DNA from 4 places in the Streptomyces sp. NPDC005955 genome. Region 4 is predicted to be linked to each of the others. Evidence: riboswitches for the same ligand, from Rfam matches in the RefSeq annotation. Region 4 holds a riboswitch; each other region holds the start of a gene.
What was found. A riboswitch is a leader RNA that binds a small molecule or an ion and turns the genes downstream of it on or off. The one in region 4 is predicted to bind cyclic di-AMP.
Positions count from the first base shown of each region.

Region 1: it holds a riboswitch for cyclic di-AMP, as region 4 does, so the genes downstream of both, ACFYOU_RS02865 (transglycosylase family protein) here and ACFYOU_RS22880 (M23 family metallopeptidase) in region 4, are expected to answer to the same signal.
Region 2: it holds a riboswitch for cyclic di-AMP, as region 4 does, so the genes downstream of both, ACFYOU_RS15915 (peptidoglycan DD-metalloendopeptidase family protein) here and ACFYOU_RS22880 (M23 family metallopeptidase) in region 4, are expected to answer to the same signal.
Region 3: it holds a riboswitch for cyclic di-AMP, as region 4 does, so the genes downstream of both, ACFYOU_RS28830 (peptidoglycan DD-metalloendopeptidase family protein) here and ACFYOU_RS22880 (M23 family metallopeptidase) in region 4, are expected to answer to the same signal.

Region 1 is NZ_JBIAIF010000001.1:664,518-672,144, forward strand. It holds gene ACFYOU_RS02845 (exopolyphosphatase) at 1-648, opposite strand, end outside; gene ACFYOU_RS02850 (DUF501 domain-containing protein) at 645-1,205, opposite strand; gene ACFYOU_RS02855 (septum formation initiator family protein) at 1,276-1,761, opposite strand; gene eno (phosphopyruvate hydratase) at 1,900-3,180, opposite strand; gene ACFYOU_RS02865 (transglycosylase family protein) at 3,577-4,329, opposite strand; cyclic di-AMP (ydaO/yuaA leader) riboswitch at 4,334-4,525, opposite strand; gene ACFYOU_RS02870 (transglycosylase family protein) at 4,700-5,785, opposite strand; gene ACFYOU_RS02875 (cytochrome P450) at 5,972-7,288, opposite strand; gene ACFYOU_RS02880 (nucleoside triphosphate pyrophosphohydrolase) at 7,294-7,627, opposite strand, start outside.
Region 2 is NZ_JBIAIF010000005.1:366,375-374,001, forward strand. It holds gene ACFYOU_RS15900 (GNAT family N-acetyltransferase) at 1-2,705, opposite strand, end outside; gene ACFYOU_RS15905 (HPr family phosphocarrier protein) at 2,984-3,265, shown strand; gene ACFYOU_RS15910 (FCD domain-containing protein) at 3,484-4,179, opposite strand; gene ACFYOU_RS15915 (peptidoglycan DD-metalloendopeptidase family protein) at 4,421-5,212, opposite strand; cyclic di-AMP (ydaO/yuaA leader) riboswitch at 5,226-5,388, opposite strand; gene ACFYOU_RS15920 (M16 family metallopeptidase) at 5,635-7,002, opposite strand; gene ACFYOU_RS15925 (M16 family metallopeptidase) at 7,026-7,627, opposite strand, start outside.
Region 3 is NZ_JBIAIF010000015.1:160,166-167,792, forward strand. It holds gene ACFYOU_RS28825 (SGNH/GDSL hydrolase family protein) at 1-540, opposite strand, end outside; gene ACFYOU_RS28830 (peptidoglycan DD-metalloendopeptidase family protein) at 776-1,789, opposite strand; cyclic di-AMP (ydaO/yuaA leader) riboswitch at 1,794-1,952, opposite strand; gene ACFYOU_RS28835 (tyrosine-protein phosphatase) at 2,414-3,211, shown strand; gene ACFYOU_RS28840 (DUF6126 family protein) at 3,305-3,484, opposite strand; gene ACFYOU_RS28845 (cupin domain-containing protein) at 3,481-4,155, opposite strand; gene ACFYOU_RS28850 (aspartate aminotransferase family protein) at 4,299-5,684, opposite strand; gene hpnH (adenosyl-hopene transferase HpnH) at 5,865-6,887, opposite strand; gene ACFYOU_RS28860 (1-hydroxy-2-methyl-2-butenyl 4-diphosphate reductase) at 6,894-7,627, opposite strand, start outside.
Region 4 is NZ_JBIAIF010000010.1:16,022-23,648, reverse strand. It holds gene ACFYOU_RS22900 (hypothetical protein) at 151-480, opposite strand; gene ACFYOU_RS22895 (hypothetical protein) at 492-647, opposite strand; tRNA gene ACFYOU_RS22890 (tRNA-Met) at 891-964, shown strand; gene ACFYOU_RS22885 (PP2C family protein-serine/threonine phosphatase) at 1,149-2,351, shown strand; cyclic di-AMP (ydaO/yuaA leader) riboswitch at 2,659-2,801, shown strand; gene ACFYOU_RS22880 (M23 family metallopeptidase) at 2,813-3,916, shown strand; gene ACFYOU_RS22875 (aldo/keto reductase) at 4,102-5,046, shown strand; gene ACFYOU_RS22870 (PrsW family glutamic-type intramembrane protease) at 5,052-6,593, opposite strand; gene trmB (tRNA (guanosine(46)-N7)-methyltransferase TrmB) at 6,688-7,410, opposite strand.

The sequences.
Region 1 (7,627 bases), on a different contig from region 4:
ACCGACCAGGGTGCGGGCCCCGCGCAGCGGAACCGTCTGCTCCGCGAGGTCGAGCGCGGCTTCGACGTCCGCGCGGACCGCCGCCACCTGCGCCGCGGTCGGCGGGTCGGTGACGGTGCCGTCCTGGACGAGGTGACGTTCCGTCATCCGGACGCAGCCGACGTCCACCGAGCGGGCGGCCCGTACGTGCTCCTCGCCGACGACGAACTCCGTGGAGCCGCCGCCGATGTCGACCACGAGGTACGGCTTCGCCAGGTCGGTGCGGCCGGACAGCTCACGGGTGGCGCCGGTGAACGAGAACTCCGCCTCCTGGTCGCCGGTGATCACCTCCGGCTCGACGCCCAGGATGTCCACGACGCCGCGGACGAACGCGTCGCGGTTCTCCGCGTCGCGGCTCGCCGAGGTCGCCACGAAGCGCAGCCGCTCGGCGCCGTGCTCCTTGATCACCGCAGCGTACTCGCGGCACGCGGCGAAGGTCCGCTCCAGTGCCTCGGGGGCGAGGCGACCGGTGCGGTCCACGCCCTGGCCGAGGCGGACGATCGTCATCCGGCGGTCGAGGTCGACCAGCGTGCCCGTCACCGGGTCCACGTCGGCGACCAGCAGCCGGATCGAGTTGGTGCCGCAGTCGATCGCGGCCACCCGGGTCACCGCTGGCCCCCGGCGACCGGCGCGGGCGCCGCGGCGGTGTCCGTCACGGGCGTCACGCAGGGGCCCTTGCGCCACCACTCGGGCAGCATCTCGATGGCCTCGTCACCCAGCGGGTTCACTCCGGGGCCGGCCGCCAGCGAGTGGGCGACCAGGACGTGCAGGCACTTCACCCGGTCGGGCATCCCGCCCGCGCTGGGGAAACCCGTCAGCTCCTCGATCTCGTCGCGGCGCCGGACGTAGTCCTCGTGCGCGGCCCGGTAGGCGGCGGCCAGCTCCGGGTCGGTGGCCAGGCGCTCCGTCATCTCCTTCATCACGCCGCTGGCCTCCAGCGTGCCGATCGCCGAGTTGGCGCGCGGGCACGTCAGGTAGTAGAGCGTCGGGAAGGGCGTGCCGTCGGGCAGCCTCGGTGCCGTCTCCACGACGTCCGGCAGGCCGCAGGGGCAGCGGTGCGCGATGGCGCGCAGACCGCGCGGGGGCCGTCCGAGCTGCTCCTTGAAGGCGGCGACGTCGAGGTCGGTCGGCTCGGTGCGCGGGGTGGTCGGCGGAGGGGTGTGCATGCCTGGGGCTGTGTCTTTCCGTATCGGGCGCTCCCCCGGGGGTTCCCGGGGCATGGGGCGTCGGGTGGGGTCAGGGGGACGGGGCGGGGGCCCCGTCGGCCCGGTCGAGCGCGCCCCAGAGGGTGGTGTACCAGGCGCGGTCGGCGGAACCCCGGTCGGCCCGGTGCTCCTCGTCCGTGCGCGGGTCGACCACCGTGTAGCCGATCTCGCCGGGCATCACGTAGTGCAGCCGCTCCCTTATGCGCTGCTCGGCGTAGGCGTCGTCCTGCCAGCGGGCCTTGTCGTCCCGGAGCTGTTCGACCCGGGCCCGGGCCTCTTCCTGTTCGCGGAGCTGGTCGGCGATGTCGGCGCGCTGCGAGACGTACTGCCGTATCGGGAAGGCCAGCGCGACGATCAGCGAGCACAGGACCAGGGTCAGCAGGGCGGCCCGGCCGGTGAGGCGGGAGCGGCGGGCCTGGCGGCGGGTCTGGGAGCGGTAGACGCGGGCGGCGGTCTGCTCGCCGAGCACCCGCAACCTGGTCGCGGTCGAGAACCGGTCCCGGTCCTTGACGGCCATCTCTCGGCCTCCCCGTCACTCCCGTGATGTGCGTACGTCCCCGCACACGGTACGGGACCGGGTGCGGGGACGTCCCGCAGCCACCGCGGCCGGCCTCCGGGTCGGGGGCCGGACGGGGTGGTCGTGCGTGTCGTGCGATCAGCCCTTGAACCGCGGGAAGGCGCTGCGGCCGGCGTAGACGGCGGCGTCGTCGAGGATCTCCTCGATGCGCAGGAGCTGGTTGTACTTGGCGACGCGCTCGGAGCGGGCCGGGGCGCCGGTCTTGATCTGGCCGCAGTTGGTGGCGACGGCGAGGTCGGCGATGGTGACGTCCTCGGTCTCGCCGGAACGGTGGCTCATCATGCACTTGAAGCCGCTGCGCTGGGCCAGCTCCACGGCGTCCAGGGTCTCGGTCAGCGAACCGATCTGGTTGACCTTGACGAGCAGGGCGTTCGCGGAGTTCTCCTCGATGCCGCGGGCCAGGCGCTCCGGGTTGGTGACGAACAGGTCGTCGCCGACCAGCTGCACCTTGTCGCCGAGGCGCGCGGTGATGCCGTTCCAGCCCGCCCAGTCGTCCTCGAACAGCGGGTCCTCGATGGAGACGAGGGGGTACGCGTCGACGAGCTCGGCGTAGTAGTCCGTCATCTCGGCGGCGGTGCGCTCCTTGCCCTCGAAGAGGTAGACGCCGTCCTTGTAGAACTCGGAGGCGGCGACGTCGAGCGCCAGGGCGACCTGCTGGCCGGGGACGTAACCGGCTTCCTTGATCGCTTCGAGGATCAGGTCCAGGGCCTCGCGGTTGGAGCCGAGGTTCGGGGCGAAGCCGCCCTCGTCGCCGAGGCCGGTGGCGAGGCCCTTCGACTTCAGGACCTTCTTGAGGGTGTGGTAGACCTCGGTGCCCCAGCGCAGGGCCTCGGAGAAGGACTCGGCGCCGATCGGCGCGATCATGAACTCCTGGATGTCCACGTTGGAGTCGGCGTGCGAGCCGCCGTTCAGGATGTTCATCATCGGCACCGGCAGGAGGTGCGCGTTGGGGCCGCCCAGGTAGCGGAACAGCGGCAGGTCGCTGGCCTCGGAGGCGGCGTGCGCCACGGCGAGCGAGACGCCGAGGATGGCGTTGGCGCCGAGCGAGGACTTGTCCGGGGTGGCGTCCAGGTCGAACATGGCCTGGTCGATCAGGCGCTGCTCGGTGGCGTCGTAACCGACGAGCTCCGGGCCGATCTGCTCGATGACCGCGAGGACGGCCTTCTCGACGCCCTTGCCGCCGTAGCGGTTGGCGTCACCGTCACGCAGCTCCAGGGCCTCGAAGGCGCCCGTGGAGGCGCCGGACGGTACGGCGGCACGGCCGGTGCTGCCGTCATCGAGGCCCACCTCGACCTCGACCGTGGGATTGCCTCGGGAGTCCAGGATTTCCCGGGCTACGACGACGTCGATGGACGGCACGAGCATCTCCTTCTGGGATGTGACGCAGTGATGCGGGGCCGGTGGCCCCGCCGCCCCTGAGCCTAACGGCCCCCGGGACTTCGGCCACCCGGCCGCCCGGCTCGTGGACAAACGGAAACCAAATTGTTCCGTCGGCAAACAAATGTGCTCGGGGTCCCACACCTGAGCTCCGACGCGTTCGGGGCGCAACGCGTCCCCGGCCGGCCGGGAACGCACCGCCGCCCCGGTGCACGGGGGCGGCACACCGGGGCGGACTGACCCGAGGGGACGGGTTCCCGGCCGGGCCGGGGCACGGCCCGGGACCGGGGGGTGCGGCTCACGACCGGGGCGGGCCGGAGCCGGGAGTGGTCCCGTGGGGCCCGTGGGGCCCTGCGGTGACCACCGGTTCAGCGGGGGTCAGGAGAGGTGGAGCTGCTGGCCCGGGTAGATGAAGTCGGCGTCGTCGACGATGTCGTCGTTCAGCTCGTACAGCTTCTGCCAGCCGCCCTTGACGCCCTCGGCCTCGGCGATGGCACTGAGCGAGTCGCCGCTGACGACCTTGTACTCGCCGTCGCCCTTCGCGACCTTCTTGCCGGTCGGGGTCTCGACCGTCTTGGTCGGCGCGGCCGGCTTGGCGGGCTGCGCCGGGGCGGCCGGGGCGCGGTCCTCGGCGCGGGAGGCGCGCTGCTCGGTCTGCTGCGGCTGCTGCTGCTTCGGCTGGGCCTGCTGCACCGGGGCGCTCTGCTGCGGCTGCTGGGTCTGCGGCTTGGGCTGCTCGGCGGCGCCGCCACCGTAGGGGGTGCTGGAGAGGCCGACGCCACAGCTCGGCCAGGCACCCTTGCCCTGGCCGGCGAGGACCTTCTCGGCTATCTCGATCTGCTGGGCCTTGGTGGCCAGGTTGGCAGTGGGCGCGTACTTGGTCCCACCGAAGGCGGCCCAGGTGGAGGCGGAGAACTGGACGCCGCCGTAGTAACCGTTGCCGGTGTTGATGGACCAGTTGCCGCCCGACTCGCACTGGGCGACGCGGTCCCACTCGGCGGCGGTGGCGGCGGACGCACTGGTCGCCGTCAGCAGCGGGGCGGCGACGGCCGCTCCGGTGACCCCCGCGAGGGTGACGATACGAGTGGCCTTGCTGGGCTTGCGGTGCTTGCCCTTGCCGGAAAGCAGCATGAAGACATCCCCTCACCGACGCCATACGAGGTGAGCTGTCGGGTTCGGGCCGAGTGAGTGCCCGGCCGCGCGTCCAGCGCGCGGCTCCACCCCTAGCCGTCCGGTCGTCTCCCGGGGAGTCTCATTCGACTCCCCGAACGACCCCGTCCGGCGCTTACCTTGGGTCCCCCGCTCCTGCCCACGGCGCTTCACGCGTCGACTTTTCCCGAACTTCCGTCGGCAGGATTCGGCGTGACGGAGGTCGGTGCCCGCATTGGCGAACGGCCCTGACCGTAGGCATGGGGCGGGCCGAAACTCAAAGCTCAGCCGGGTCGATGAGACCCATGTCTCACTTCCGCCCCACACCTCAAAACGGACATTAACGAGCGAACTACTGCTTCTTTTCGGGCGCTTCGGGCGCCAGGTCAAGGCTCTGGCCAGGGAGGATGAGGTCGGGGTCGGTTCCGACGGTGCCCTTGTTGCTGTCGTAGAGGGTCGACCAACCCCCCTCGACGCCCTGGGAGTCGGCGATCGCCGACAGGTTGTCACCGGACTGCACCGTGTACGACTTGTCCAGTTCGTCACGGGATGCACTGCTGCGCGAAGCGTGCTCCGCCGCACTGTCGCCCTCCCGGGAGGCGGCGGCCTCCTCGGCCGCCGGGGCGCCGCGGTGACGGCCCGAACCCTCCTTCGCCCCGGTCGTCGCCGAGGCGTCCGTGGCCGCGTCGGAGGCGCCGGGCGAGGGGGACGACGAGCCGGGCTCGGCCGACTCGCTGCCGGTGCCCTTGCCGGGCGTCCCGTCTCCCGGGTCGCCGCTCGACGAGGACTCCCCCGGGGACGCCTCGGACGACGGGGAGGAACTCGACGGGTCCGAGGGGTCGGCGGAGTCCGAGGGTCCCGAAGAACCCGTGGCGCCGGGGGAAGTGGCGCCGTCGGAGGGAGCGGCGGAACCGGAGGCGTCCTCCGAAGCGCTCGGCGAGGTCGAGGAACCGGGTTCCGTCGTCTCCGCCGGTCGGGGGGTCTGGGACGCGGGCCGGTCCGCGGTGGAACGGGACCCGTCCGACTTGCCGGCGGCCACCCCGCCCGGGGCGGTGTCGATGACCGCGCTGCCCTTGTTCCCCTTGTCCGACTTGGACGGAACGCCCGGGTCCACGGCCGCCGCCGGGCCGCCCTTGACGAGACCCACGGCTTCGCCGCACCCCGGCCAGGCGGCGGGTCCCTGCGCGGCCAGGATGCGCTCGCCCACGGTGATCTGCTGGGACCGGCTGGCCTGGTCGGGACTGACCGCGTAGGTGAGCCCGCCGTGCTTCTCCCACGCCTCCTGGGTGAGCTGGAGACCGCCGTAGAAGCCGTTGGCGTCGTTCGCGCTCCACGCGCCGCCGCTCTCGCACTCCGCGAGCCGGTCCCAGGTCGCTGCCTCCGCCGCGGTCGCACCGCTCGCACCGAGCAGCGGAAGGACGATCGCGGAGCTGGTCACCCCGGCCGCAACGACCAGAGGGGGGGCCTGTCGGGGGCGTCGATGACGACCGTTCCCGGAGAGCATGCGGTGGCCTTTCGTACGACAGCAGGACCGAACACGGCGGCTGGGGGCGGCCGATTCGTCGTGAAGGTAGCCGGAGTCGAACGCCTGTCACAAGTCAATGCAGCGCAGATCACGCAGGCATCACGGAACTGATCTGACGTCACCACTGCTGGTCACGGCGGCCGGAGCGAACCGCACGGGCAACGTCCGCAGGCCCCGCATGATGAGGCCGCCGCGCCACCGCAATTCCTCCGGAGCAGCGGCGAGTTGCAGGTCAGGCAGCCTGCGCAGCAGGGTGACCAGCGCGGCGCGACCCTCCAACCGGGCCAGTGGCGCGCCGAGGCAGTAGTGGATCCCGTGGCCGTATCCGAGGTGCGGATTGTCCCGCCGGGTCAGGTCCAGGGTGTCGGGCCGGTCGAAGCGGGCCGGGTCGCGGTCCGCCGCGGCGAGCACCACCAGCACCGGGTCCCCCCGCTCGATGTCCCGGCCGCCGAGACGCAGCGGTTCGGTGGCGAACCGCCAGGTGGCCATCTCCACCGGGCCGTCGAACCGCAACAGTTCCTCGACCGCCGTGTCCAGCAGCGGGGAGCCCTCCCCCTCCTCGGCCAGCGACCGCTGGAGCAGCGCCCGCTGCTCGGGGTGGGTGAGCAGGGCGAAGGTGCCGTTGCCGATGAGGTTCACGGTGGTCTCGAACCCGGCGAACAGCAGGATGAACGCCATCGCGGCCGCTTCGCCCTCGGTGAGGTGCTCGCCGTGGTCCGAGGCGCGGATCAGACCCGAGATCAGGTCGTCGTCGCCCGCCGCGCCGAGGGTCTCGCGCTTGCGGTGGATCAGCTCCACCAGATAGCCGCGCATCTTCTTCACCGAGCGGGCGACACCGCCCCGGGGCCCGCCGCCGTGGCGGATCATCATGCCCGCCCAGTCCCGGAAGTCGTCCTGGTCCTCGGCGGGCACGCCCAGCAGGTCACAGATGGCGTAGATGGGCAGCGGGAAGGCGAACTCGTGGATGAGGTCCGCTTCGCCGCGCTCGGCGAAACCGTCGATGAGGCGGTCCGTCAGCTCCTGCACCCGGGGCGCGAAGGCGGCCACCCGGCGCGGGGTGAACGCCTTGGAGACCAGCCGCCGCAGCCGGGTGTGGTCCGGCGGGTCGATGTTGAGCAGATGCGTCATCAGCTCGGCCTTGCGTTCGCCCGGGATGCCCGTCTTGCCCTTGGCGTGTTCCGGCTCCTCGTGGTGCGCCGGGTTCTTGCTGAGCCGGGCGTCGGCGAGCGCTTGCCGGGCGTCGGCGTAGCGGGTCACGAGCCAGGCTTCGACGCCGCTCGGCAACCGGGTGCGGTGCACCGGGGCGTGCTCCCGCAGCCAGGCGTACGCCGGGTACGGGTCGGCGGCGAACTCCCAGGTGAACAGGGGCGGCGCCGGCTCGTCCCGCGCCCCGGCCGGGTGACTGGGCACGGACACCGCGCTCAGCCGTCCGCGCCGGTGCCCCGGCCCTGCTCGGCGTCCACTGCGTGCTCGGTGCCCCGGCCCTGCTCGGCGTGCTCTGCGACGCGGATCGCGTCCCGGTAGGCGCGGGCGGCGGCGCGCAACGCGGCCTCCGGGTCGGTGCCCTCCGCCTCGGCGCGCACGGCCATCGCCAACAGGGCGTAGCCGAGGTCGTCGCCGGTGGGCAGCGGCACGTCCAGACCGCGGGAGCGGACCCGGGAGGCGAGCTTGGCGGCGAGCGCGAGGCCCGGCTGCCCCAGCGGCACGCCGTCGGTGACCGAATCGCGGCGCTTCTCCTCCGCCTTGGTGCGCAAC
Region 2 (7,627 bases), on a different contig from region 4:
TCGGCGGGGGCGGAACCGCGCCAGCCGAAGAGCACGGGGGCGGTGCGGATGGCCCGCACCACGGAACGGGCGTCGCGGTCGGTGACGGGGATCAGTCGGTGCGCGGTGTCGCCGAGCAGTTCGGAGGCGGCTCCGGCCAGTCCGAAGGAGAGGACCGCGCCGACGATCGGGTCGATGACGGTCCGCACGACGGTGTCCACCCCGCGCGGGGCCATCGCCTGGACGACGGGTCGCAGTTCGCGGGGGGCGCCGAAGGACTCGGCCAGCTCGGCGTAGGCCCGGCGCAACTGGTCCTCGTCGGCGAGGTCGAGGCGGACGCCGCCCAGATCGGCGCGGTGGCGCAGGTGCGGGGCGGTGGCCTTGAGGGCGACCGGGTAGCCGAGCAGTTGGGCCGCCGCGACGGCCTCGTCCGGGTGGTCGGCGGGGAGCGTGGCGTGGACGGCGATGCCGTAGTGGGCGAGCAGGGCGCGGGCCGGGTCGTCGGGGAGGGCGAAGCCGCGCGGGTCGTCGGCGGTGGTGGAGGCGTCGAGCTGGGTGGTGATCAGTTCGGCGGCTGCGGTGCTGTCGATGCCGTCGAACTCGGGCACCCGGCCGGGGTCGGCGGCCTCGCGGCGCCACTGGGCGTACTTGACGGCCTCGCCGAGCGCCCGCACGGCCCGCTCGGTCGCCGGGTACGCGGGGATCCCCACGGCGGTCGGGGCGGCGGCCGGACCCGGCGGGGCGTCCGGTGCCCCGGGGGCCGAACCCCCAGGAACCGGGGCGACCGGGACTGCGGGGAGCGGGACGGCGGCGGGGCGGGGGGCCGGCGCGGTCCCCGCGGCGGGGGGCCGGCGCACCGTGGCGCTGGCCTGCGCGAGCGCTTCCGCCAGCCCGCCGAGCTCGACGTGGGCGACCGCCACCGGCTTGCCGGGGTGTGCCGCCGCGGCAGCGCGCAGGGCCCCGGCCAGTTCCTCGTCGCTGCTGCCGCCCTCGCCCACCCGGGGGATGGCGGTGACGATCACCGCGTCGCAGGCTCGGTCGGCGAGCGCCCGGCCCAGGGCGTCCTGGAACTCCGCGGGCGTGGCGGCGGTCCCGAGGTCCAGCGGGCCCAGCGGCCGGAGCCCTTCGGAGAGGCAGGCGTCATAGGTGAGCAGGCCCAGCGACTCGGAGTTGCCGAGGATCGCGACCCGGGGCCCGGCGGGGAGGGGCTGGCCCGCGAGCATCAGACCGACGTCGACGAGTTCGGTGATGGTGTCGACCCTGAGCACCCCGGCCTGCCGCAGCAGGTCCGCCACGGTGGCGTGCGGCAGCCGGGTCGCCGGGACCGCGTGCCCCAGCGGGGAGACGCCCCGGTGCCGGGCGCCCTGGACGACGACCAGCGGCTTGGTGGCGGCGGTGCGCCGGGCGAGCCGGGCGAACTTGCGGGGGTTGCCGATGGACTCCAGGTACATGAGGGCGACGTCGGTGTCGGGGTCGTCGTACCAGTACTGGAGGACGTCGTTGCCGGAGACGTCCGCGCGGTTGCCCGCCGAGACGAAGGTGGACACCCCGGTGGCACCGGTCACCCCGCCGCCGCGCCGGTGCAGCCGGGACAACAGGGCGATGCCGATCGCGCCGGACTGGGCGAACATGCCGACCCGGCCGGGCCTCGGCAGCCCGGGGGCGAGGGAGGCGTTGAGACGGGTCGCCGCGGAGGTGTTGACGATGCCGAAGGCGTTCGGGCCGATGAGGCGCATGCCGTACGAGCGGACCTGGCGGACCAGGTCCCGCTGGCGCTCCCTGCCCTCCTCGCCGAGGTCGGCGTACCCGGCCGAGACGACGACGAGGCCCTGCACCCCGTGCGCCCCGCACTCGTCCACCACCTCGGGCACCCGCTCGGCGGGGACGGCGACCACCACCAGGTCGACGCCCGCCCCGATGTCCGACAGGGACCGGTGCGCGGGCACCGAGTCGATCTCGGCGAGGTCCTCCGGGAACGCCTTGTTCACCGCGTACAGGTCGCCGGTGAAACCCGCCGACACCAGGTTGTCCAGCAGGGCCCGGCCGGCACCGCCCGGGGCGCGTCCCACCCCGACGACCGCGACCGAACCGGGGCGCAGCAACCGCTGCACCGAGCGGGCCTCGGCGCGCTGTTCGCGGGCCCGCTGCACGGCGACGGACGCCTCGGTGGGCTCGATGGCGAACTCCAGCCGGACGACGCCGTCCTCGAAGCTGCGCTTCTGTTGGTAGCCGGCGTCCGTGAACACCTTGATCATCTTGGTGTTGGCGGGGAGCACCTCGGCGGCGAAGCGGCGGATGTCGCGCTCCCGGGCGACGGCGGCGATGTGTTCGAGCATGGCGGAGGCGACGCCCCGCCCCTGGTGGGCGTCCTGCACCAGGAAGGCGACCTCCGCCTCGTCGGCGGGTGCGGAAGCGGACCTGCCGTGGGCGTCGATGCGGTCGTAGCGGACGGTGGCGATGAACTCGCCGCCCACCGTCGCGGCGAGGCCGACCCGGTCCACGAAGTCGTGGTGGGTGAAGCGGTGCACGTCCTTGTCGGAGAGCTTCGGGTACGGGGCGAAGAACCGGTAGTACTTCGACTCGTCCGAGACGTGCTCGTAGAAGCTGACCAGCCGGTCGGCGTCCTCGACCGTGATGGGCCTGATGCGCGCGGTGCCGCCGTCGCGCAGCACCACGTCGGCTTCCCAGTGGGAGGGGTACTCGTGCTGGTCCGGCGGGTTCTGCATGGGGCCAGCGTACGGGTCGCGGTCCGGGCGGGGGCGGGGCAGGCTGAGGTCACCGCGCCCGGTCGGGCGGTGCGCCGACCGGGCGTGCGCGGTCCGACGTCCGAGGGGCGGCGGGCAGCGGCGGCACCGGGCGGGAGGTACGGAACCGGCGGGCGACCGACCGGGCGGTGTGGACACGCGTTCCGCCGGCCCTGGGGATGAGGGCCACCGCTGTGGGAGACTGGTCTAGACAACCGAACAGAGCCTTGCAACCTTGCGTACCCGAAGGGCAGCATCACATGGCTGAGCGCCGCGTCAACGTCGGTTGGGCCGAGGGTCTCCACGCCCGCCCCGCCTCCATCTTCGTCCGGGCGGCCTCGGCCACCGGCGTCCCCGTGACGATCGCCAAGGGCGACGCCGCCCCGGTCAACGCCGCCTCGATGCTGGCGGTCCTCGGGCTCGGTGCGCACGGCGGTGAGGAAGTCGTCCTCGCCTCCGAGGCGGAGGGCGCGGACGCGGCCCTGGACCGACTGGCCAAGCTGGTGGCCGAGGGCCTGGAACAGCTTCCCGAAACGGTCTGACCCCGGTCCGCGCGTGGGTGTCCGTCGAATTCGAGGGACACCCGCGAAACCAGTGAATGTCCGCGCCGCACATTCGGGGATGCATTCCCGAAATTCCCCGCGCTATCTCGGCGCGATCGCCGCGCGAAACAAATGACACCACGACGCGACGTATTCCGGCGAATTCTTTCGCCAAGCGCGGCGCCGGTGATCGACGGTCACATCGTCGCGGCCCTTTGTTACGGGACGACGCTTCCCGTGTTGACGGGATGTTTCGACGTCCCCGAGCGCCGGAGCGGATCCGGGCGACGCGCGGCCTTGCGGCGGTGGGCCGCGATCCCGCGCTCCGTGTGCGCGGCCATCAGCCTGCCGGCCCGCTCCGCGTCGCGCCGGGCCACCGCGTCGACGATCGCGCCGCGCTCCGCCCACTCCTCGGCGGGCCGCTGAGCGGGCTCGACCGTGTACATCCAGGCGGTCTTGTGCCGCACCTGGGTGAGCATGGCGATCAGCCCGTGGCTGGCGCACGCCTGGATCAGCGTCTCGTGGAACCAGCTGCCCAGGGCGCGCAACTCGTCCCCGGTCCCGTTCCCCGCCCGCTCCTGACCCAGGCGCACCAGTCCGCGCAGCACCTTCAGATGGGCGTCCGTGCGCCGTTCGGCCGCGCGGGACGCCCCCAGGGGCTCCAGCAGCCGTCGCACGTCGAGCAGGTCCGCCGCCTCCCGGTCGGTCGGCTCGGCGACGCAGGCGCCCGCATGTCTGCGGGTGACCACGAACCCCTCGGCCTCCAGCGTGCGCAACGCCTCGCGCACCGGGACGCGGGAGACGCCGTAGCGGCGGGCGAGCACGTCTTCGGTGAGTCGGCTCCCACGCTCCAGCGCACCGCTGACGATGTCGTCCCGAATGGCCGTGCACACCGAATGGGCGGGAATGCGCATGGGGGGACCTCCGCTTCCGTGCCCGCGAATCGCGGTCGATCGACATTGATTCGGTGACTCTATTGCAGCTCGCCGGAATTTCCGACCGTCCTTCACCGTTCTCTGGAATTTCCGGACGGGGATTACCCGCCGGCCACCGGGCCACGGGGTGCTCGGCCGGTACGGCGCCCGCGGTCCGGGAACGACGAAAGCCCCGGCCGGGGCCGGGGCTTTCGGTGGTGCCGTCCTGGGGGGCGGAGGCTCAGAGGGACACGCCGTGCGCGCGCAGATAGGCGACGGGGTCGAGGTCGGAGCCGTACTCGGCGCTCGCCCGCGCCTCGAAGTGCAGGTGCGCCCCGGTCACGTTGCCGGTGGCACCGGCGAGGCCGATCTGCTGGCCCGCGGTGACCGACTGGCCCGCGGTGACGGCCACGGACGACAGGTGCGCGTACTGGGTGTAGGTGCCGTCGTGCATCTTGATGACGACGTTGTAGCCGTAGGCACCGCCCCAGCCGGCCTCGACCACGGTGCCGTAGCCGACGGACTGGATCGGGGTGCCGGTGCCGGCGTGGAAGTCGATGCCGGTGTGCGTACCGGAGGACCAGATGCTGCCGCCCGCGCCGTAGGAGGTGGAGACGTGGCCACCGGCGACGGGGCTGACGTACGTCGTCAGGCGCTTGCGCTCGGCCTCGCGGGCCGCCCGCTCCTCGGCCTCGCGCTCCTTGGCGGCCTCGGCCTCGGCCCGGCGCTTCTGCTCGGCGAGGCGCTGCTTGGTCTCCGCCTCGACGAGCTTCAGGGCGGCGGCCTCGTCGGCGGCGATCTGCTGCACCGCGGCCTGGGTGTCGATCTCGTCGGCGACGGCGTCCCCGATGGAGATCGTCTTGGTGAGCCCCGTGTCCTCCAGGGGGGAGGGCTCGTCGACGGCCAGCGCGGGGGAGGCGAGGGTGCCGATGACACCGGTGGTGGTCAGCGTGGCGACGCCCGCGACGTTGGCGGTGGTGCGCGACATGCGCGTCGGACGACGGTGCTTCCCGGTGGCGCGGGTGAACGCCATGAAGTGGGTGGTCCTTTCCTTCCTTCTCGCCTACCGGGTTAGCTGACGGGTTCGGAGCAGGAAGGTCTCCTACGGACCCCCTCCGCGTGGCGACGGGCGTCCGATTCACCCCAGGGACGGTTGGGTCCCCGGCTCCCCTGGCTCGCGCCGTACGGGGGACTCGGCGATGACTGTCCGGTGCCGCGGCTGCGGCGTACCGCACGACGGGCAGTCGACCTGACGCTAAGCCGGAGATCATTCCTACGACAAACGGATCGGCGGTTTTGTTGCGCACGCCACACCGCGGACCGCAACGTCCGGCGCTTTCGGGACATCCGGCCCCGGCGCCCGGGGGCGCCGCACTGACGGTGCGTGAAACGCCGGCCGGACGCACGGAGGTGCCGTCCCGTCGGACGACGGAACGGCACCCACCGCGGTCGTCACTAGCCGGAGACGACCGTGACCGCGCCGATGCCCAGCGCCTTCACCGGCTCCTCGATCTGCGTCGCGTCGCCGACCAGCACCGTCACCAGACGCTCCACCGGGAAGGCGTTCACGACGGCCGCCGTGGCCTCCACGGTGCCGGTGGCGGCGAGCCGCTGGTACAGCAGCCCCTGGTAGTCGTCGGGGAGTTCCTGCTCGACCTGGTCGGCGAGGGTGCCCGCGACGGCCCCGGCCGTCTCGTACTTCAGCGGGGCGACGCCCACCAGGTTCTGCACCGCGACGTCCCGTTCGGCGTCCGTCAGCCCCTCGCCGGCGAGCGTGCGCAGGACCTTCCACAAGTCCTCCAGCGCGGGCCCGGTCGACGCCGTGTCGACGGAACCGGAGATGCCGAGCAGCGCCGCGCCCGTGCCGTTCGCCGTCGACCGCAGCACCTGGGCGAAGGCCCGCACGCCGTACGTGTAGCCCTTCTCCTCGCGCAGCACGCGGTCCAGCCGCGAGGTGAGCGTGCCGCCCAGGCAGTAGGTGCCGAGGACCTGCGCCGGCCACACCCGGTCGTGCCGGTCGGCCCCGAGACGGCCGATCAGCACCTGGGTCTGGACCGCACCCGGGCGGTCCACGATGACGACCCGGCCGCTGTCGTCGGCGGTCACCGGGGGCACCAGGCGCGGGGTCGCCGGACCGCCCGTCCAGGCCCCCAGGGTGTCCGCGAGGACCGCGTCGACGTCGACGCCGGTGAAGTCGCCCACGATGACGGCGGTCGCCGTGGCGGGCCGCACGTTCTTCTCGTAGAGGGCGCGCACGGCGGCCGAGTCGATCGCCGCGACGGTCTCCTCGGAGCCCTGGCGCGGGCGGGACATCCGGACGTCGGCGGGGAACAGCTGCTTGTACAGCTCCTTGGCCGCGCGCCGGCCGGGGTTGGCCGTCTCGTGCGGGATCTCGTCCAACCGGTTGCGGACCAGGCGCTCGATCTCGCTGTCGGCGAAGGCCGGCGCGCGCAGGGCGTCGGCGAGCAGCCCGAGGGCCTTCGGCAGCCGGGAGGCGGGCACTTCGAGGGAGATCCGGACACAGGGGTGGTCGGCGTGCGCGTCGAGGGTGGCGCCGCAGCGCTCCAGCTCGGCGGCGAACTCCTCGGCCGTGTGCTTGTCGGTGCCCTCGGAGAACGCCCGCGCCATGATGGTGGCGACCCCGTCGAGGCCGGCCGGCTCGACGTCCAGCGGGCTGTCCAGCAGCACCTCCACGGCGACGACCTGCTGTCCGGGGCGGTCGCAGCGCAGCACGGTCAGGCCGTTGCCCAGCGTCTGGCGGGCGGGCTCAGGGAAGGCCCAGGGGCGGGCGTCACCGGGCTGCGGCTGGGGGTGGAAGTCCATGGTCACGACTGGCTGGGCCTCGGTCACTTGGCCGCCTCCTCGTCTGCGTTCTCGTCGGCCCCGGCGTCGGCGGCACCGTCCGCGTCGGGCTCCGGGTGGTCCAGCGGCTCGTAGACGAGCACCGCGCGGTTGTCGGGCCGCAGGCGCGCCGCGGCGACCTCCCGGACCTCCTCGGCGGTGACGTCCAGGACCCGCTGGACGGCGGTCAGGGCGAGCTGGGGGTCACCGAACAGGACCGCGTACCGACACAGTTCGTCGGCGCGGCCGGCGACCGTGCCCAGCCGGTCCAGCCACTCGCGCTCCAGCTGTGCCTGGGCGCGCTCCATCTCCTCGGGGGTCGGCCCCTCGGCGGCGAAGCGGGCCAGCTCCTCGTCGACGGCCGCCTCGATGGTCGGGACCTCCACGCCGTGCGAGGTCTTCACGTCCAGCCAGCCCAGCGAGGGCGCGCCGGCCAGGCGCAGCAGCCCGAAGCCGGCGCCCACGGCGGTGCGGTCGCGGCGGACCAGCCGGTTGTAGATGCGGGACGACTCGCCGCCGCCCAGCACGGTGAGCGCCAGGTCGGCCGCGTCGCTGGCGCGGGTGCCGTCCTGCGGGAGCCGGTAGGCGGCCATCAGCGCACGCGAGG
Region 3 (7,627 bases), on a different contig from region 4:
CTCGTCCCAGGCGCGGCGGTCCTGGACGCTCTTCAGGGACCACAGGTCGAGGACGGGGCAGTCGTAGCGGTCGGCGATGGCCCGCACATGGCCGTTGTAGGTGGCGATCTTGCCGCGCAGGTGCTTGAGGAGGGGGACGCCACGGGTGTCGAAGCCGGTGGTGACCATGACCGTGCCGACGGACGAGGCCAGATCGGCGACGGCCCGTTCGAACCGCTCGGCCACCTCGTCGGGGTCGGTGCCCGGCCGGATGATGTCGTTGCCGCCCGCGCTGAAGGTCACCAGGTCGGGCGCGAGTTGCCGGGCCCGGGGGATCTGCTCCTCGACGATCTGATCGAGGAGTCTGCCGCGGACGGCGAGGTTGGCGTAGCGGAAGGTGGGTTCGGGTAGCCGGTCGCCGAGGAGGACGGCCAGCCGGTCGGCCCATCCCACGAACGTACCGTCGGGGCCGGGGTCTCCGACGCCTTCCGTGAAGCTGTCGCCGACGGCTGCGTAGGACCGGATGTCGTCAAGGGCGAGGAATGTCGACTCTGCTGTCACGTCGGCCCATTTTTCACCTCCCCACGTGACCTACGCCACCGTAATAATGCGCCATTGGGGCTTGACGGCACGTGATAAAGGCCATGCGCCCCATTTCGTCGAGTCGGGAATAGCAGCTCCCCGGCCCCCTCGACTCCCCTCGCCCCCACTCGACACTGCTGCCGACGTGCGACGCGGGGCCGTATCCGCCGATACGGCCCCGCGGGGTGCTGGTGCGGCCGGTGGCCGCGGGGGGTCAGATCGCGACGCCCTTCGACCGCAGGTAGGACAGCGGGTCGATGTCGGAGCCGTAGGCCGGGGAGGTGCGGATCTCGAAGTGCAGGTGCGGTCCGGTGCTGTTGCCGGTGGAGCCCGCGGTGCCGATCTGCTGGCCGCCCGAGACGGACTGGCCGGCCGAGACGCCGAGCTGCGAGAGGTGGGCGTACTGGGCGTACTTGCCGTCGGCGAGCTGGATGACGACCTGGTTGCCGTAGGCGCCCGCCCAACCGGCGGAGACGACGGTGCCGGGACCGACGGCCTTGAGCGGGGTGCCGGAGGGGACGCTGAAGTCGACGCCGGTGTGGTAGCCGCTGGACCACATGCTGCCGGAGGCGCGGTACGGCGTGCCCACACCGCTCGCGACCGGCAGCGTGTAGCCGCCGGCGCTCGCGGTGGCGGCCGGCGCCTGGGCCGCGACGGGCACGGCCTTCGGGGCGGCGGGCTTCGGAGCGGCGGGCTTCGGGGCGGCGGGGGCCGCGGGGGTCGCCTGCTCGGGCTGCGCGGCCCGGGGAGCGGCGGGCTTCGGCTCAGCGGCCTTCGGCGCGGCGGCCTGGGGGGCGGCGGGCTTCGGCGCGGCCGGCTTCGGCGCGGTGGCCGTGGCGGCGGCCTTGCCGCCGAGGGTGAGCTTGAGGCCGGGGGTGATCAGATCGGGGTTCGATCCGACGACGGTCCGGTTGTCCTGGTACAGCCGCTGCCAACCGCCGCGCAGGTCCTGGTCGTCAGCGATCTTCGACAGGTGGTCGCCGACCTTGACGGCGTAGGTCGTGAGCCCGGCGCGCTGCTGCGCGGGCGCCTCGGGGGCGGTCTGGGCCGCCACGGCGACCGAGGTCGCGGGGGCGAGCGCGGAGGCGGACTGCGGGGTCGCGGCCTGGGCCTGGGTGGCGCCGATCAGCGGCAGCGCGAGCGCTGCCGCGCCACCGGTTCCGGCGATGGCGATCGTCCGGGCGAGCCGGGCGGACTTGGGGCGGCGGTGCTTTCCCGTCGCGGGCATGGTGCGTTCCTCTCCGGCGCCTACGAGGTGAGCTGTCGGGTTCGGGCTGGAGCTGCCCGGCCGCGCTCGCGCGGCTTCACCCCGAGCCGGTCCGGTCGCCCGGATGCGGCGTACTGCGTGTGGGTTCCCCGCTCCTGCCGATGTCGGGTGGTGAGATGGGCTACCGAGCGGCGGCAGGACTAGGCGTCCGCCCGGAGTGAGCGTGACGCTAAGCGAGCGGGAACGGCCCGGACAACCGAGCACCCGTCAGCGGCCTGCGATTTCTTGATCCTCGCCGTCCGTTCCGGTCACCCTGCGTCGATGGCGGCGGGGTTCGCGGACGCCAATTCCCGGGCCGGGGCGGGCAGCCGACGAACCGGCGATCACCACCCACCGTGACCACTATGATCCCGGTCACGACGCATCCCCCTAGGGTGCCTTATTTCCTGTCCAGTTGAGCCAAAGCCGCCCAATCCGACCAAAGGCGCAAATCATCCTTTCGCCGGTGGATTCCCTCGTGCATGACATGACCGGGGATCACCGACGAAAGCCCTCGTGCAAGGTGATTGTCCGAGCAAGTGATGTCGTATCGTCTGAAGCGCCCCGCCGACGGACGGCGCCGGCGGGGGACTGGGAGGAGCCCCCGTGACGCAGCAGATCCCGTCCACCGAGCCCGAACTGACCGGCGTGCGCAACTTCCGTGATCTGGGTGGTCTGCCGACCGCGGACGGCAGGCGGGTCCGACACGGGGTGCTGTTCCGCAGCGGCCACCTCGCCCACGCGACCGACGAGGACCGTCGGTACCTGACCGGGCTGGGGCTGCACACGATCTTCGACTTCCGCAACGACGCCGACCGCGGGCTCGACGGCCATGACGTGGAACTGCCCGGCGTGCGCAACGTCAACCTGCCGCTGAGCGACCCGGCCGACGGCGCGGAGTTCTGGCGGATGGTGCGCCGGGGCGACCTCGCCCAGCTCCGTGACCTCCTGGCCGGGGGACGGGCCGTCGAGCAGATGGTCACGTCGTACCGCGTACTGATCGAGGAGCGGACCGTGGAGCACGCACGGGTGCTGCGGGCGGTCGCGGAGGACAGCGTGCCGGCGCTCCTACACTGTGCGGCGGGCAAGGACCGGGCGGGCCTGTCCATCGCCGTCACCCTGCTCGCCCTCGGCGTCGAACGGGACGCGATCGAGGAGGACTACCTGAAGTCCAACGCCGCGCACCGCCGGTACCGGGTGCAGCGCAGCGCGGACGCGGTCGACGGGTACGCGCCGGAGGTGATGGAGTTGCTGAGCCCGCTGTTCGACGCACGCTCGGAGTACCTGGCGGCGGCCTTCGACAGCATCGATCGATGTTGGGGCGGCACGGACGCCTACCTGACCCGGGCCATCGGGCTCACGCCGGACCTGCGCGCCCGCCTCCGGTCCCGGCTGCTCGACTGACGTCAGCGCCGGGCCCCCGGGTGCACCGCGGGGCGCGGACACCGGGGGCCCGGCGCGTCCGCCACCGGGGTACCGGACCCGGGGCGGATCAGCTCACTTGGCCCCGACCTCGAAGAGCAGCCAGATGAAGGCGGCGACGAGGTGGCCGACCGCGACGTAGATGAGCAGGCGGATCCAGATGCTCGGCGGCATCTTGTCCTCGATGCGGGGGCGCTGGACCGGCTGGACCGCCGGGGGCGCCGCCGGGTCGGTGGGGGGAACGGGCTCGGTCATCGGAAGTCTCCCGGGGTGTGGACGTCCGTCGGGCCTAGGCACAGCGCGGCGGTCGGGCTCTGCAACAAGGTGTGCACGAAGAGGAGGTCGGTGCCGTCCTCGTCGGCGGCGCCGATCCGGTGCGGGGTCAGCGAGTCGAAGTGCGCGCTGTCGCCGGGCGCGAGCACATGGGTGCTGTCCCCGAGTCGCAGCCGCAGCCGCCCGGACAGGACGTACAGCCACTCCTCGCCGGGGTGCACCCGCACGATGTCGCCCTGGGTGCCGTACGGCACCCGGACGCGGAGGGCCTGCATGCCCCGGCCGGGGGCGCCGGCCTGCCAGTAGGTCCAGCCGCCGGCGCGGGTGGGTTCCATGGTGGCGGACTCGACGATCGCCTCCCGGTCGGCGACGGTCTCGCCGAGCAGTTCGGAGACGGTGGTCCCGTAGACGCGGGCGAGCGACAGCAGCATGGGCAGCGACGGCTGCCGCCGGCCGGTCTCCAGCCGGGACAGATGGGCCGGGGACAGCCCGGCCGAGGCGGCCGCGGCCTCCAGGGTCAGTGCGGCGCCCCGCCGGCGCTCCCGCAGTCGGGGGGCCACGACGGGCAGCTCGCCAGCGGGGCCGCCGGCCGGGTCGGGGGACCCGGCGGGGGTCTGCGGCTCCTCGCGGGGAGTCGACTCGGAGGGGTTCATGTCATCGATTGAGCCAGAAAAATGCCTCCCGGGCAAATCTCTTGCCTGGGAGGTAAAAGCTGGAGGTCAAGAAGCGCGCAACGCCCCGCCGGGCCGCATCCCAGCCCCGCCCGGGCCGCACGAGCGGTTCGCCCCGGGCCGCGTCAGCGGTTCGCGACGGCCTGTTTGACCAGTGTCCTCCCGAAGTCCCACATCAGCCCACCCCCGCTGTGTGCGTCGTCCATCACGGCGGTGAAGGCCGTGACGAAACGATCGACGTCCGCCTCGTCCACGACCAGCGGCGGGATCAGTTTGATGACCTCCAGGTGGTCGCCGGAGACCTGGGTGAGGATGCGGTGCCGCTGGAGCAGCGGCACGACCACCATCTGCGCGAAGAGGCCCCTGCGGGCCGCCTGGAGCATGGCCCAGCCGCTGCGCAGCTTCAGCGAGCGGGGCCGCCCGAACTCGATCCCGATCATCAGCCCACGGCCGCGGACCTCGCTCAGCAGCTCGTAGCGGTCCACGAGTGCGGCGAGCCGGGAACGGAGCAGGTCCCCGGTGACCCGGGCGTGCTCGACCAGCCGGTCCGACTCCAGCACCGACAGCACCGCCAGGCCGGCCGCCATCGCCTGCGCGTTCGAACCGAAGCTCGCCGAGTGGACCAGCACCCGGTCCATGGCGGAGTAGACCTTCTTGAAGATCCAGTCCCGGCCGAGGGTCGCCCCGACCGGGACGTAGCCGCCCGACAGCGCCTTCGCCACACAGACCAGGTCCGGTTCCACGCCCTCCTCGTGCTGGTACGCGTAGAAGTCCCCGGTCCGCCCCAGCCCGGTCTGCACCTCGTCGGCGATCAGCAGCGCCCCGTGCGCCCGCAGCAGGTCCTGGGCCCCCCGCAAGTAGCCGGGCGGCGCCGCATGGACGCCCTTGCCCTGGATCGGCTCCACGATGAGCGCCGCCACGTCGCCGCGCGCCAGTTCCCGGGCGAGGGCGTCCAGATCGCCGAGCGGCACGGCCGTGTCGGGCAGCAGAGGGGCGAAGCCGGTGCGGAACCCGGACTCGCCGTTCACGGAGAGGGCCCCGGTGGTCAGCCCGTGGAAGGCGTGCGCGCAGTACAGGACCCGGGGGCGCCCGGTGGCGTAGCGGGCGAACTTGAGCGCGGTCTCGACCGCTTCGGTGCCGCTGTTGCCGAAGAACACCCGTTCCAGGTGGGGGCTGTGGGAGAGCAGCCGTTCGGCGAGCAGGCCCGGGAGCGGCTGGCAGTCGAAGCGGGTGAGGTCCGCGAGCGAGGCGTCCAGCACGTCGTGCAGCGCCTTGCGGACCACGGGGTGGTGGCGACCGAGGCCCATCACGCCGAAACCGGCGAGCATGTCGAGGTAGTCGTTGCCGTCCGCGTCCCAGAAGTGCGCGCCCTCGGCCCGTTCGTACACCTTGTCGAAGCCGATGGTGCGCAGCATGCGCGGGAGTTGGTGGTTCAGATGGCGGGTGTGCAGGGCGTACCGCTCGCCGCCGCGTTCGGCGAGCAGCGCACCGAGGTCGAATGCGTCCGTCATGGGTCCTTCCGGTGTCCCGGCCCGGCCGTGCCCCCGCTGCGGCCCGTGCTCCCGGGCGGCCGTCTCCGTGGCTGGTGGGCCGGCGGTGTCCCGCCGGCGGGTGGGAACGGGCGGCCCGGGGCCGGGCCGCCCGACGGGACGTGGGCCGCCGCCCCGTCCGGGACCTCGGGCCCCGGGTCCTCAGCCGCGGTTGCCCGAAACGGTGTCGCGGGCGGCCCGCAGGCTCTCCTTCAGCGATCCCATGGTCGCCAGGACCGCGGTGGGCTCGTAGCCGCAGTGCGCCATGCAGTTGGCGCAGCGCGGGTCCTTGCCCCGGCCGTAGGCGTCCCAGTCGGTCTCCTCCACGAGTTCCCGGTACGTGGGTACGTAGCCGTCGCTCATCAGGTAGCAGGGCTTCTGCCAGCCGAACAGGGAGTAGTTGGGGATCGCCCAGGCCGTGCAGGGGAAGTCGACCCGTCCCTCCAGGAAGTCGAGGAAGAGCGGCGAGTGGTTGAGCCGCCAGCGGCGCCGGTTGCCGCCCGCGAACGCCTTCCGGAAGAGTTCGCGGGTCTGCTCGACGCCGAGGAAGTGCTCCTGGTCGGGGGCCTTCTCGTAGGCGTAGGCGGGCGAGATCATCATCTCGTCCACCTGGAGGTCGTCATTGAGGAAGTCGAGCACCTCGATGATGGTCTGGGGGGTGTCCGTGTTGAAGAACGTGGAGTTGGTGGTGACCCGGAAGCCCTGCCGCTTGGCCTCCTTGATGGCTTCCACCGCCTCGTCGAAGACGCCTTCCTTGGCCACCGACTCGTCGTGGCGCTCCCGCAGTCCGTCGATGTGCACGGCGAAGGCGAAGTACGGGGAGGGCGTGAACTTCTCCATCTTCTTGCGCATCAGCAGGGCGTTGGTGCAGAGGAAGACGTACTTCTTCCGTGCCACCAACTGGCGGACGATCTCGTGGATCTGAGGGTGCATCAGGGGCTCGCCGCCTGCGATGGACACCATCGGCGCCCCGGACTCCAGGACCGCACCGACGGCCTGCGCGACCGGCATCCGCTGCTTGAGCACCCCGGCCGGATGCTGGATCTTGCCACAGCCCTCGCACTTGAGGTTGCAGGCGAAGAGCGGTTCCAGCTCCACGATCAGCGGGAACTTGGCCCGCTTGCGGAGCTTCTGTTCGAACAGGTAGGTCGCGACCTTGATGGACTGACGGAGCGGCATGGCCATTTCAGCTCACCTCCGGGGGAGCGTCACGATGCGGTGCCATTCACAGAAGACGGGGAACACGGCACGGAGAACACGGAAAGCCGATATTCCACCGCGCAGCGTGCCGATGCGGACCAGTTCATGTTCTGGAGCGTCCACGACCACCCGGACGGCCGCAACCGGGCGGACCCACCGGTCTTCGCCCCCGCCCAGGAGCCCCCGGGGGTCGACGGGACCGACGGGGGCGGGCGGGCGCACCGCGGTGCGCAGCGTCACCGCCGATTCCATGTCCACGGCGATCGCCCCGGTGGACCGCAGGGTGGAGCGCTCCGCGCCCCGGACGACGTGGTCGGAGCCGATGAGCGGCCCCGTGTGCACGGTCCGGCCGGGCAGGGCCCGGGCCAGTGCCCCGGTCAGCCGCGCGGTGCCCGAGCAGTGGACCGGGCCGAGCCCGTCCCGGGTCTCCGTGGCGACCACCAGGTCCCCGGGGCGCATGCCCGGGGCGAGCCCGGCGCAGAAGCCGGTGGCCAGGACGGACGCACCGTGCAGCTCCGCACGGCCCAGTGCACGGCCCACCGCCGAAGCCGCCGCGCGCGGCCCCATGCCGGTGCGGAGCACCGTCACGTTCCCGGCCGTCGACCGGTCCGCCAGGCGCAGGGCCAGCCGTTCGATGCCGAGGGCGCAGGCGATCAGGAGCGGCCCCCCGGCGCCGCCCGTCGGGCCCGCGGGATCGGGGGGGTCGGCCGGATCGGCCGGGGCGC
Region 4 (7,627 bases):
GTCCGGGCGGCGGTGCCCGGTGCGTGCGGCGTTCACCGGGCCAGCAGACCACGAACGCGGGCGCCCGGTGACCGTCCCCCACCGGGGAGCCCGCAACGGCGGGGCGTACGCCCCGGGCTTCGCCCGTCCGTGGCGGGCGGGGGCGGGACCTCAGAGCAGTTTGCTGCGGGCGGCGCCGGGGCCGGCGGCCGACCGGCGGCCCCGGGCGGGGCGGTGCCCGCGGGGGGTGCGCCGGTCGCCGTCGAGCCCGGCGGCCTTGCGGGCCCACCGGGCGACGGTCTCGGCGGGCACGCCGATGCTGTCCACGATCCGGGCGGCCTTCTCCCGGCAACCGGGCTCCGGACAGGCGACGGGGGCGCTCGACCCGCCGGTCCTGGCCCGCCGCGGCCGGGACGGCTGCGCGGTGGCCGACGGGGCGGGAGCGGACTCGGGCGGTAGGTATCGGGCGGTGCAGCCCAGGCAGACGTACCACGTGCGCATGTGTGGGTCTCCTAGTGGGATTGGCCGGTCCCGGAGCAGGTTCCGCAGGCACCGGTCCATCGTCGGACGACCGGCTTCTGACGGCCGTCCTCGTCCGTCTCCACCGTGTGCTGTTCGTGCTCGGTGAGTCCGGTGCCGCCGCAGGCCGGGCAGGTCTCGTCACTCATCCGTCCAGGATGGCGGACGGGCCGGGGCGCCACCGGGAATCCGGTGCCCCACCACCCGAACCGGGCAGGGGTGGGGACGGCACGGTTGACGTACCCCGTCCGGCGCGCCCCCGTTCCGTACGCGTCCGGACCGCGCGCCCGTGCGTACCGCCGGTGGCGGGGGCGGGACCGGCGTCCGGGCCGCTGCCTGCGGAAACGGATGGTGGTCCGGCCGCCCGAGTGGTGTAGAGTCGGGTTTACCGACGCGGGGTGGAGCAGCTCGGTAGCTCGCTGGGCTCATAACCCAGAGGTCGCAGGTTCAAATCCTGTCCCCGCTACTCAGGCCGAAGGCCCGGAAGCCCAGTGCTTCCGGGCCTTCGGTGCGTCCGGGGTGCGTCCGGGTGGCCGCCGCCCGTCGTCCGCGCTCACCCGTACGGCCCGTACGGCTCGCTGCGCGTCCCCGGCGGGGCAAACCTGGGGGCGGCGGGCGGTGACGGGTACGGAGGCGGCGGGAGACGGTACGTGGGCCACGGAGGCGAGCCGACCGGCGGTGCCGGGTCCCCCGACCGGACACCCGACCCCGTACCCGACCGGGCGCCCGACGCCGCACCGGAAACGGCACCCGACCCCGTACCCGGTGCGGGCCGGCACCGTCGCACCGCTCGCCGGGGCCGCTGGTTCGTGCGGGTGCTGCCCGTCCTGTTGATCGTCATCGGACTGTTCTACGACGAGCTCACCCCGCTGCACCTCACCGCCTCCCCCCTCTTCGCCGCCGCACCGCTGGCCGCCGCGCCCTTCTACGGCCGCCGCGGGACCGTGGCCGTCGGGCTGATGGCCTGCGCCGCCTCGGTGGGCGAGCGGTCCGCGGACGGCGGGCTGGCGCGCGCCGACGCCATCACCGACCTGGCGACCATCGTGACGGTGTCCGTGCTCGCCGTCGTCATCAACGGCCTCGCCCGGCGCAGCAACGCCCGGCTCGCCTCCGCACGGGAGATCGCGGAGGCCGCCCAGCGCGCCGTGCTGCCGGAGCCCGCCGACCGGATCGGCGGCCTCGACGTCGCCGCCCGCTACGAGGCCGCGCAGGCCGACGCGTCCATCGGGGGCGACCTCTACGCCGTGCAGGACACCCCGCACGGGGTCCGGCTGGTGGTCGGTGACGTGCGGGGCAAGGGGATCACCGCGGTGTCCGCGGTCGCGGTGCTCATCGGGGCGTTCCGGGAGGCCGCCGAGCAGGAGACGACCCTGGAGGCGGTGGCCCGACGGCTGGAACGCGCGCTGGCCCGGGAGGGCACCCGGCGGCGCGGGGTCGACGACTTCGAGGGGTTCACCACCGCCGTCCTCGCCGAACTCCCGCACGGGCAGGACGTCGTACGGGTCCTCAACCGGGGGCACCCGCCGCCCCTGCTGCTCGCCCCGGACGGCGCGCTGACCGTGCTGGACCCGGGCCGCCCCGCGCTGCCCCTGGGCATGGCCGACCTCGGGGTGTGGCCCGACCGCTGCGACGAGGCGCCCTTCCCCTCCGGTACGACCCTGCTCGGCTACACCGACGGGCTCTCCGAAGCGCGGGACGCGCACGGTGCGTTCTACGACCCGGTGGCGCGGTTGCGCGGCCGGACCTTCCCCGGTCCGAACGCCCTGCTCGCCGTCGTCATCAACGACGTCGTCCGGCACACGGGGGGCGGCTCGGAGGACGACCTGGCGCTGCTCGCGGTCCGCCGGCCCTGAAACACCCGGCACGCCACTCCCGCCACTCCCACCACTTCTGTCACATCGTCACCCCGTCCGGACCACCCACTCACACCCCGTGACGGAGCCCTCCCCGTCGATAACAACTGAGCCACCGTCAGAGAAAGTTCTCTGCGTCGGGGAATATTGTCCAACTGTCAACTCGCCCTGTTCCGCCCGCCCGTGTCCCGATAAGTCCCGGCCATCGGCCGGAACGATCAACCGGAAGCGCTTGGAATCCGGCCCCCGGGTCTATTAACGTTCGATAACGCAGCGCGGTCGTCCCAGCCGTCACCAGAGTCGGCTCCGTGCGCACGCGCCGAATCCCGCAAGGGAACCGGGGAACCACCACCATGGGGTGAATCGGGCAGCCTTCTCCAAGGACGCCCGTAGGAGACCTTCCTGCTCCGAACCCGTCAGCTAACCCGGTAGGCGAGAAGGAAGGAAAGGAGTACGCCTCAGTGGCGTCCAATCGGCCTGCCCCCGAAGCTCCCTACGTGCCGAAATCGGCCGAGGACGGGGCCCCCTCCTCCCCCTACGGCCGGGTCTTCGGACCCGAGGTGACCGAGGGCGAGACCCGTGAGGTCTGGAACCCGACCGCCGACACCGTCCGACCCGTTCGCGGTCGGCACCGCGTCGCCAAACAGCGCGGCGGACTCGCCCGCAGCTCCACCGTCCTCGGCGTCGGCGTCATCGCCGCGGTCGGCGCGGGCGGCATCGCCACCGCGCAGGGCGGCAAGCCGGCCGTGAAGATATCGATGCCCGACATCGGCTCGATCATGCCCGGCGACTCCTCCGCGGACACCGCAACCCAGGCCGCCGCGCCCGCCGTCGCCCCGCTCACCGGCGCCGGCGTCACCAGCGCCGACACCGCCGAGGGTGCCACCGACGCCGGCGAGGCCCTGCGCGCCCGCATCATGCAGCAGGCCGAACAGCAGCAGGACCAGGCCGAGAGCGCCACCCGCGCCGCCGCCGAGAAGGCCGCCGTGGAGAAGGCCGCGAAGGACGCCGCCGCCGCCGAGGCGAAGGTCGAGGCCAAGAAGGAAGCCGAGGCGAAGGCCAAGAAGGAAGAGGAGCGGAAGAAGAAGGAGGCCGAGCGCGCGAAGGCGGCGGCCGAGGCGAAGGCCAAGGCCGAGCGGGAACGCATCGCCAAGCTCGCCAAGAGCTTCTCCCTCCCCCTCTCCTCGTACACGCTGACCTCGACCTACGGGCAGTCCGGCGCGATGTGGTCCTCCGGCTCCCACACGGGCCTCGACTTCGCCGCCCCGACCGGCACCCCCCTGAAGGCCATCGGCAGCGGCACCATCACCGAGGCCGGCTGGTCCGGTTCGTACGGGTACCGCACCGTCCTCACCCTCAACGACGGCACCGAACTCTGGTACGCCCACCAGTCGTCGATCGGTGTGAGCGTCGGTCAGAAGGTCACCACCGGCGAGGTCATCGGCCGCGTCGGCGGCACCGGCAACGTCACCGGTGCCCACCTCCACCTGGAGGTCCACCCCGGCGGCGGCAGCGCGGGCATCGACCCGGCCGCCTACCTGCGCGGCAAGGGCCTCAGCCTCTAGCGGACCGGTCGACGGGCGGGCCGCGGCGACGCGGTCCGGGCGGCGTCGGACGAAGGTCCGGCGCCCGGCCGCGAGGCGGGCCGTCCCCCACGTCCGGGCGCCGACGGTCCTGGCGTTCACCCTCCGACGTCAGGCCCGCCGGTCCCCGGGAAGGGGCCGCGGGGGCCACGGTGTTGACTGGGGCCATGACCACTCTGCGCCCGCTGGGCCCGTCCGGTATCGATGTCTTCCCGCTCGCCCTCGGCGGCAACGTCTTCGGCTGGACCGCGGACACCTCCCAGACCTTCGCCGTCCTCGACGCCTACGCGGGCGCCGGCGGCAACTTCGTCGACACCGCCGACTCCTACTCCGTCTGGGCGGACGGCAACCAGGGCGGCGAGTCCGAGTCCCTGATCGGCCGGTGGATGGCCGCGCGCGGCAACCGCGCCGAGGTCGTCGTCGCCACCAAGGTCGGCGCCCACCCCGCTTTCAAGGGCCTGTCGCCCACCACCATCAAGGCCGCCGCCGAGGCGTCCCTCACCCGGCTGGGCACCGACTACATCGACGTCTACTACACGCACTTCGACGACGTCTCCGTCCCCGTCGAGGACATCGTCGCCGCCCTGGACGAGTTGGTCACCGCGGGCAAGGTGCGGGCCGTCGCCGCGTCCAACCTGACCCCCGAACGACTCCAGGAGTCCCTCGACTTCTCCGACCGCGAGGGCCTGGCCCGGTACGCCGTCCTCCAGCCCGAGTACAACCTGGTCTCCCGGGACACCTACGAGGGCGGCCTCCAGCAGGTGGCTTCCCGCAACGGGCTCGCGTCCGTGCCCTACTTCGCCCTCGCCTCGGGTTTCCTCACCGGCAAGTACCGCCCCGGAGCGAGCGTCGACAGCGCGCGGTCCGGTTCGGCGGCCGCCCATCTGACGACCGTGCGCGGCCAGCGGGTGCTCGCCGCCCTCGACACGGTCGCCCGCGACCGCGGTGCCGAGCTCGCCACCATCGCCCTCGCCTGGCTGGCCTCCCGCCCGACCATCGCCGCCCCGCTGGCGAGCGCCCGCACCCCCGAACAGCTCACCGCCCTCCTCGCGATGGCGGACCTGGAGCTGACGGACGCGGAACTCTCCCTGTTGACGGAGGCGTCCGCCTGACCCCGCTACGGCCCGTAGGGACCGGGACCGCCGGGACCGCCGGGACCGCCGTACGGACGGTACGGGGTGGGGTGTCCGTGACCGTACGGGGCGCCCTGGCCCGGCGGGACACCGTACGCCGTGGGGTAGCCGTAGCCGTGGCCGTACCCCGCCGGAACGCCGTACGCGGGAGGAGCCGCGGACCCGTACGGCGCGGGCGCCCCGTACGGCGCGGGGTACGCGTACGACGTGGGGTACGCGTGCGGCGGGTGCGCCAGGGCCCGGGGCGCCGTCATGAAGGCGGCGTGGGCCAGCGAGGGGCGGGCCCACCGCCGCAGTTCCCACAGCGCGTCCAGCAACGCCCGCTCACGGACGACGAAGTCGGCGCCCGCCCCGCCCCGGTCGCCCCGGTGCCGCAGGAACCCCAGGGCCGTCGCGTACTGCTGGTACGCGCGCACCGCCTGCCGCGCCGTGGGGCCGCCGTGGCGCCGGGCGTGGTCCAGGGCGAGCCGGCGGGCCCGCAGCGAACCGAGGGCGACCGGCTCCGGCGGACCGAGCCAGCCCGCCGCCACGTACGCGGGCAACTCCGCACGGAGGATGCGCAGCTCGTGCTGCCGGGCCCAGACGGCGAGCCAGGTCAGCAGCCCGAACACCGGCACCATGACCGCCCCGTACACGAGGAAGAACCCGAAGTCCCCGAAGGTGGTGGACCCGTTCCACAGCGCGTGCAGCCCCATCGCCAGCAGGAGGCCCGCGGCGGGGGCGAGCGCCCGGCGGACCCGCAGCCGGGGCGCGAGTTGCGCGGCCAGCCCGAAGCCGATGCCGGTCAGCACCGTGAACAGCGGGTGGGCGAACGGTGACATGACCACCCGGACGAAGAAGGTCAGCGCGGTCATCGAGGCCAGCCCGGCGTCCCCGTTGCTGCGGTCCGTGTCGAAGGCGGTACCGAGGTAGAGGATGTTCTCGGTGAACGCGAACCCGATCGCGGTGACCCCGGCGACCACCAGCCCGTCGACGAGTCGGGTGAGGCCCCGCCGCCGGAACAGGAAGATCAACAGGATCGCGGCGGCCTTCGCGGACTCCTCGACCACCGGCGCTATCACCGTGGCGCCGAGGGTGTCCGCGCCGTCCGGGTCCGCGGTCCGGTCGGCGATCCAGTGGGTGGCGAAGCTGTTGGCGACGATCGAGATCAGCGCGGCGGCGCAGGAGCCCCACGCGAAGCAGAAGCCCAGGTCCCGCCAGGACCTCGGGGCCACCCGGTCGAGCCAGCGGAAGGCGGCCACCAGCAGCGGCACCGGCAGGACCGCCAGCCCGAGCCCCACCAGGAACCCTTCGTTCCCGGTCTGCTCGCGCACCAGCGCCAACAGCACCACCCCGCACAGGGCGAGGACCCCGGTGAGCGCACCGATCCGTACGCCGCGCCGTCGCCACCAGGGCGCGCGGGGCGGGACCGCCGGGCCGACGGGGGCCGGGGCGGCGACGGGGTGGTCCGGCACGACGGCGGGTGCACGCGCGGGACCGGACGGGTCGTCGTCCCCGGTCGGGCGGTGCACAGGGGTGAGGGCCATTGCCCCGACCCTAAGGCTCCACCCGGCGCCCGCGCGATGCCGCGGGGCGCCGCGTGTGCCCGGGCGCCCCCGTGGGGCGCCCGGCCGGACGTGCCTAGGCGGACCTGCGGAACAGGACGTCGCGCACGAGGTGCCCCTTGTCCAGTCCCTGCCCCTCGAACCGGGTACGGGGACGGAACGCGGGCCGTGGGGCGAAGCCGCCGTCGGCTTGGGTGTTCTCGAAATCGGGGTGCGCGGTCAGCACGTCGAGCATCTGCTCGGCGTACGGTTCCCAGTCCGTGGCGCAGTGCAGCAGGGCGCCCGGCTTCAGCCGGCTCGCGGCGAGGGTGAGGAACTCCGGCTGGATGATGCGTCGCTTGTGGTGCCGCTTCTTGGGCCAGGGGTCGGGGAAGTACACCCGGATCCCGTCGAGCGCGGCGGGCGGGACCATGCTGGTCAGCAGGATGATCGCATCGCCGTTGGCGACCCGTACGTTGGTGAGTCCGGCCTGTTCGGCGAGGCCCAGCAGATGGCCCTGGCCGGGGGTGTGCACGTCGACGGCGAGGATTCCGGTGCCGGGGTCGGCGGCGGCCATCCGCGCGGTCGCCTCGCCCATGCCGAAGCCGATCTCCAGCACCACGGGCAGTCCGTCGAACAGTGCGTCCAGGTCGAGGACGCGGCTGCCGTCGACGTCGAGGCCCCAGGCGGGCCACAGGCGTCGGATCGCGTCCTCCTGGCCCCGGGTGACCCGGCTGCGGCGCGGCTGGAAGCTGCGGATGCGGCGGTCGAAGTGCGCCCCGGCGGGGTCGGGCGCGGGGCCCTCGCCGGGCGGGAACATCCGCGAGCGGGCGGGCCGGCCGGGCGCGGCGTCCCCACCACCGGTGCCGGCACCGGTGGTGTCGGTGGCCGTGGTGTCAGCGGCTCCGGCGTCAGCGGCACCGGCGTCGGCGGTCGCGGGCGCGTCGGGCCCGGCGGGCGGGGCCGGCCGGGGCGTCTGGGGTGATTCGTCATGCTCGGACACAGTGACAGCGATTCTACGGAGCCCCCGCCGGCCC